DNA from 3 places in the Mesorhizobium sp. 1B3 genome. Region 3 is predicted to be linked to each of the others. Evidence: predicted binding sites of a transcription regulator. Region 3 holds the regulator's gene; each other region holds the start of a gene.
The links. The regulator PhoB, encoded in region 3, activates phosphate uptake and scavenging genes when phosphate is short. The targets are predictions, from matches to a motif close to TGTCATNNANCTGTCAT.

Region 1: the regulator PhoB is predicted to act here: its motif matches at 844-860, upstream of ACCO56_RS06555 (DUF1868 domain-containing protein).
Region 2: the regulator PhoB is predicted to act here: its motif matches at 938-954, upstream of ACCO56_RS14500 (UDP-2,3-diacylglucosamine diphosphatase).

What each region holds. Positions count from the first base shown of each region.
Region 1 is NZ_JBJHDO010000002.1:312,177-314,362, forward strand. It holds gene ACCO56_RS06555 (DUF1868 domain-containing protein) at 84-800, opposite strand; gene ACCO56_RS06560 (DUF4126 domain-containing protein) at 944-1,408, shown strand; gene ACCO56_RS06565 (FAD-containing oxidoreductase) at 1,405-2,186, shown strand, end outside.
Region 2 is NZ_JBJHDO010000004.1:536,492-538,677, reverse strand. It holds gene ACCO56_RS14510 (NADP-dependent malic enzyme) at 1-5, opposite strand, end outside; gene ACCO56_RS14505 (SDR family oxidoreductase) at 114-878, opposite strand; gene ACCO56_RS14500 (UDP-2,3-diacylglucosamine diphosphatase) at 1,001-1,819, shown strand; gene ACCO56_RS14495 (MFS transporter) at 1,995-2,186, shown strand, end outside.
Region 3 is NZ_JBJHDO010000024.1:32,290-34,475, reverse strand. It holds gene ACCO56_RS32560 (ABC transporter substrate-binding protein) at 1-554, opposite strand, end outside; gene phoB (phosphate regulon transcriptional regulator PhoB) at 695-1,384, opposite strand; gene phoU (phosphate signaling complex protein PhoU) at 1,464-2,171, opposite strand.

The DNA of each region.
Region 1 (2,186 bases), on a different contig from region 3:
GGGGACGAAAATTCCTCGATCCTCGTGCCTTTACAGGAGGCCGGGGAACTCAAATCTCCTTTTGGGCCACAGCCAAGCGGCGTTCACCGCGCAAGGATTTTGAGCGGACGGAATTCGGTCATATCGGGAAACACGCAGAAAGCGGGGGCGTCGAGCTCGATCATCTCGAGTTCTTCGATCAAGGAATCCGTCAGCCTGACCAGCGCCGGAAGATAGGCCTCTTCCGCTCCGGCCGGCAGCCAGGTCTTAGGGTAGGCCAGAGTGATGTGGAACCTGTAGCTGTCGTGGTCGGGATGGCGATAGCCGAAGGGCACCGTCAAGTCGTCGCGCAGCCTGCGCAACACGCGTTCGTCTTCGTCGGTTGCGCCGGTCACGACGAGCCCGAGCGGCGTAACCGCAGCGGGCTTCATCCGGAAGGGCGGAGCTGGCGGGAAACCTTCCAGCCGCTCGAGAAAAAATCTCGTAGTCTCCTCGATCGGAACATCCGCGGACACCCCTTCGGGCCAGAAGCCGCGCTGACGTCGGCCTTCGACCGTGCCCTGAAAGATCGTCATATGGTAGCTGGAAACGGGCGTGTAGGCGAAACGATCGCCATGGGGCAGGTCGATCAATGCCTGTCTGACGCGCTCGAGCGCGGCTTGGGTGGGTGATCCCGCCACGACATGGCTGACCACCGTATTGCCTGGGGTTGGCAGAAACCTGCCGGACATGTCGAAGCGGATGCCGAGGTAACGTGGTGGCGCCGCCTTGCCGGTCTCGGTGAAGGTTTCGGCAAAGGCGTCGTTCGTTTCGAAGGCCATGAATCACCCCATTGCAGTTGAGCCGGCTGGGTAGCGACGGCGCGTGAAAGTCATGTGACAGGTACCCTTGCGGAAGCTCCAGGGATCGTGGACGATCCCTGCGCCTTGGCGTCAAGCAGCCGAGGTCCACCGAGGGGATCGAAATGTCGCTTTATCTGCTTGCATTATTGATAGGTATAGTCGCAGGCCTGCGGACTATGACGGCCCCGGCTGCCGTAAGCTGGGGCGCTTATCTCGGCTGGGTGCCGGTAGGAGGAAGCTGGGCCGCTTTCATGGGCCACTGGATCGCCGTTGCCGTGCTTTCCATAGCGGCAATCGCCGAGCTGATCGCGGACCAATTGCCGTCGACGCCGAGCCGCAAGGTGCCTCAGCAGTTCGGCGCCCGCATCGTGGCCGGCGGGCTGTCCGGTGCGGTGATCGGCGCCGGGGCGGGACTGACCGTCGGCGGGCTGGTCGCCGGAGCGATCGGAGCGGTGCTCGGCACCTATGGTGGCGCCGAGGCGAGGGCGCGCATGGCGCTGGCCTTTGGCCGGGACCGTCCGGCGGCGCTGATCGAAGACGCCGTGGCGATCCTGGGAGCGCTGTTGATCGTGGGGGCCGTGTCATGAAGTTCGATGCCATTATCGTCGGGGCCGGACAGGCCGGGCCGCCTCTCGCCGGTCGCCTCAGCGAGGCTGGCATGAGTGTCGCACTCGTTGAGCGCAAGCTGGTCGGCGGCACTTGCGTCAACACCGGCTGCATGCCGACCAAGGCCATGGTGGCGAGCGCCTATGCCGCTCACCTCGCGCATCGCGCCGCGGACTACGGCGTGACGCTGGCCGGCCATGTCGGCATCGACATGAAGGCCGTCAAGGCTCGCAAGGACAAGGTGTCGAACGACGCGCGCGGCAATCTCGAGACTTGGATCGGCGGCATGGCGAATTGCACGCTTTATCGCGGGCACGCCCGCTTCGAGAGTGCCCATGATATTCGTGTCTGCGACGAACTGCTTTCGGCGGACAGGATCTTCCTGAATGTCGGTGGGCGGGCATCGGTCCCCGACCTGCCGGGTGTCGGCGACATCGACTACCTCACCAACTCCTCCATGATGGATCTCGACCAATTGCCGCGCCATCTCGTGATCGCCGGAGGCAGCTATATCTCACTTGAATTCGCTCAGATGTTCCGCCGCTTCGGCAGCGAGGTCACGGTCATAGAGAAGGGAACGCGGCTGATCGCGCGCGAGGATGAGGATGTCTCGGCGGCGATCAAGGACATCCTCGAAAACGAGGGCGTCAGGGTCGAACTTGACGCCGCCGATATCAGTTTCGAGCGCCGTGGCAGCGATGTCGCGGTGGGCTTTCGGGCCGGCGAAGCGCCCGTCGTCGGCTCCCACGTTCTGTTGGC
Region 2 (2,186 bases), on a different contig from region 3:
TTCATTCCCGGGCCACCCGTCCCTTTGTCGTCCTCGTCGGCCGGCGAAGGAGCCAGCCTTGCGCGGTGTCTATAGCAATCGTGGATTCGCGAGGGGTCGCGAAAAAGCTCGTTTCAGAAGGCGCTTACATAGGCCCCGCCGTCAACCGGGATGTTTTGCCCGGTCAGGTATCCGGCATGTACGGAGCAGAGGAACGCGCAGATCTGCCCGAACTCCTCCGGCGTGCCCAGGCGCCTGGCTGGAATATCCGCGATCAGACGCGCATGGTGTTCCTCGGCCGAGGTGTTGCCTTGAAAGGCCCCACGCAGGCGATCGGTGTCCAGTTTGCCCGGCAACAGATTGTTGATCGTCACGTTGCGGCTCGCCACGGTGCGCGCGATTCCGGCGAGGAAGGCGGTCAATCCGGCGCGTGCGCCCGAGGAAACGTCCAGGCCTTCGATCGGAACATAGACGGACAGCGAGGTTATGTTGACGATGCGGCCGAAGCCGCGTTCGGCCATGCCGTCGACCACCGCTTTGACGAGCTCGATCGGGGTGATCATGTTCTTCATCACCCCGTCGAGAATTGCCTGCCGGTCGAGCTCGCGGAAATCCTTGGGCGGCGGACCGCCATTGTTGTTGACGAGGATATCGGGAGCGGGGAGGGCGGCAAGCATCGCCTTTTGCACGCCTGGCTGAGCCACGTCGCCGGCGATCTCGATCACATCGACCTTGTAGAGCTCGCGCAGTTCGGCCGCTGTCCTTGCCAGCACCGTCGCATCACGCCCATTGACGACAAGATTGCAACCGGCCTCGGCCAGGCCCATCGCGCAGCCACGGCCGAGCCCTTTGCTGGAGGCGCAGACGATCGCATTCTTGCCCTTGATCCCCAGGTCCATGTCGTAAGTCCTTTCAAAACACAGGAGCAACCTAGCCCGCGTCCGAACCGATCCGCAACCGTCATACGCCTGTAGCATGAATCGGCGCATAGGCAGGTCGAAGACAAGCCTTGGATCAGCCCATGTCCGGCACTGCCCCGCGCAAAGTTCGAACGCTCTTCATCTCGGATGTCCACCTCGGTTCGAAGATCGCCAAGGCCGATTATCTGATCGATTTCCTTCGCGTCCACGAAGCGGAAACCATCTATCTCGTCGGCGATATTGTCGACGGCTGGCGGCTGCGCCGCTCCTGGCACTGGCCTCAATCGCACAATGACGTAGTCCAGAAGCTGCTGCGCAAGGCGCGCAAGGGCGCGAAGGTCATCTATATCGCGGGCAATCACGACGAATTCCTGCGGGACTTCCAGGGTAGGCATTTCGGCGGCATCGAGGTTGCCGACCAGATGATCCATGTCGCGGCGGATGGGCGCCGTTATCTCGTCATCCATGGCGACCAGTTCGACGCCATCGTCCACAATGTGCGCTGGCTCGCCTATCTCGGCGATAAGGCCTACGATCTCGCAATCGTGGTCAACCGTGTGGTGGGCCGTGTCCGGCGGACGCTCGATCTGCCTTATTGGTCGTTCTCGTCCTGGGCGAAGGTGACCGTGAAGCGGGCGGTGAATTTCATCAGCGCTTTCCAGGCGATCGTCGCCGAGCAGGCCAGCAATGCGGGGGTCGATGGCGTCATCTGCGGGCATATCCATCACGCGGCAATGGAGGAGATCGGAGACGTCCGCTACATCAACACGGGTGACTGGGTGGAGAGCTGCACCGCTGTGGTGGAAAATTTCGATGGATCGATGGAGATCCTGCGCTGGACCGAATCGGCGGCGCGACCGGGGAACATGCCCGAACCGTTCGTGCCCGTGGTGATCGAAGGCAAGGCCGTCGCCGCCTGAATGGCAGGCCCGCCAACCGATTGGACCAGGACATTCCGATCCGCTACCGGGCGTGGTATCGAAGGTTTCGTGCCGGTCAGCAACAAGGCCGGCATCCTTCCCGGAATGTCCTTTGCCCTCGCTCCCGCCGCTCTCGCCCGAACAACTCGTCAAACCACGCCATTTCGAGCTGCGCATGTCGCTCGTTTTCGCTTTCCTGTTCGTTCCGCAGGGGATGCATCTTCCCTATTTTCCGCTCTGGCTGGAGGCGAAGGGGTTCGGTCCCGAGCACATCGCGGTGATCCTCTCGGCTCCGATGTTCCTGCGCGTCGTGACCACGCCTTTCGTCACCGCCTTCGCCGATCGGGCGAAAGATCGTGCCAACGTG
Region 3 (2,186 bases):
ATGAGGTTCAGCCCATAGTCCTTGCCCATCGCCTTGAACTGGTTGACCCAGAGATCACCGTAGGAATCGGAGAAGCCGATATAGCCGACATTCTTCACCCCATCCTTCTGCATCCTGGCGAAGAGGGTGCGGGCGATGAGATCGGCGGCCTGCGGCAACACGAACGTCCATTTGGCGCCGGCGACATTGGGCGGCACCGGCGAGCAGGCGAGGTGCGGCGTGCCGGTTTCGGTCGCCACGCTGGAGACAGCGATGGATGCCGGAGTGAGCGCCGAGCCGATGATGACGTCGACCTTGTCGTCATTGGCGAAGCGCCTTGCATTGGTGGTCGCGACCGACGGGTCACCCGCGTCATCGAGCACGATGACGTTGAGTTTTTCGCCGTCGATTTCACTGGGCCACAGCTCGACGGAGTTCTTGAGCGGAATGCCGAGCGCCGCTCCCGGTCCGGTCGACGAGACGGTGACGCCGATCGTGACGTCGGCGCTGGCCGCCCCGGCCAGCAAGGGAAGCAAGAAGGTGGCGGCAGCCGCCGCGCGAATGAATCTTTTCATGCCAGTCCTCCCGATTGAGCGGATGGCGGCAGCCGCCCCCGCGCCAATTGTTATATTGTATAAGTATTATTCGGGAGTCAACGAGCCTCGCGAAGCGAGGTCGGATGAGGGGTTTTCGAGCGCCGGACAAGAAGGATCGTCTACGCCTCGTTGATGGCGTAGCCGGCGCCGCGGATGGTGCGGATGACGTCGGGCGCGCGCGGCGTGTTCACTGCCTTGCGCAACCGCCCGACATGGACGTCCACGGTGCGCTCGTCGATGTAGATCGTCTCGCCCCAGACATTGTCGAGAAGCTGGCTGCGCGAGAAGACGCGGCCGGGATGCTGCATCATGAATTCCAGCAGCCGGAACTCGGTCGGGCCGAGCTTGATCTCGCTTTTCTTGCGGTAGACGCGGTGCGACTCGCGGTCGAGCACGATGTCGCCCACCTTGAGCACGGTCGACAGCACTTCGGGCTTGGCCCGGCGCAGCAGCGCCCGCACCCGCGCGATGAATTCAGGCGTCGAGAAGGGCTTGACCAGATAGTCGTCGGCGCCGGTGGAGAGGCCGCGCACGCGGTCGCTTTCCTCGCCGCGCGCCGTCAGCATGATGATCGGCAGCCGCTCGGTCTCCGGCCGCATCCTGAGCCGACGGCAGAGCTCGATGCCGGAGACGGCCGGCACCATCCAATCGAGTACCAGGAGGTCGGGCACGTTTTCCTGAAGGCGAAGCTCGGCTTCGTCGCCGCGCGTGACGACCTCCACCTGATAACCCTCGGCTTCGAGATTGTAGCGCAGGAGAACGCAAAGCGGCTCCTCGTCCTCGACGACCATGATCTTGGGTGCAATCATCCGTCCTTGGCCTCCGTGGGCTAAGCAGGTTTCGAAAAAGTGGCCGACGTTTTTCCGACAGAAACCTGCTTGGAAGGGATTATTCGGCGAGCGCGATCTGCGATGTCTCGTCGAGCTTGGGGCGCTGCACCGGCAATTGCTCACCCGTCATCACATAATAGGCGTTCTCGGCGATATTGGTGACGTGATCGCCGATCCGCTCCAGATTCTTCGCGCAGAAGAGCAGATGCGTGCAGGCCGTGATGTTGCGCGGATCCTCCATCATGTAGGTGAGGAGTTCGCGGAAAATGGCCGTGTACTGGATGTCGATCTTCTCGTCGTCGGCGCGCAGCTTCACCAGCGCCTGCGTGTCGCGCGCCACATAGTGCTCGACCACGGCGTTGACCTGGACGAGCACCAGCGCCGACATCGCCTCGATGGAATGCGACAGCCCGCGCGGCATGACGCTCTGGCCGACCGCACCGACCCGCTTGGCGATGTTCTTGGCGAGATCGCCGACCCGTTCGAGATCGGCAGCCATGCGGATGGCGCCGACCACGGCCCTCAGATCCTGCGCCATGGGCTGGCGCTTGGCGATGATGGTGATGGCACGCTCGTCGAGCTCGCGCTGCTTGGCGTCCATCACCGCATCGTCGGAAATGACGCGCTGGGCGAGCGCGGTGTCGGAAGCGAGCAGTGCCTTGATCGAACCTTTCACCATCGCGCCGCCGAGATCGCCCATGTCGCGGATCAGCCGGTCGATGTGGCCGAGTTCCTCGTCGAATGACCTGACCGTATGTTGGGCCATGTTTACGTCCTCGTA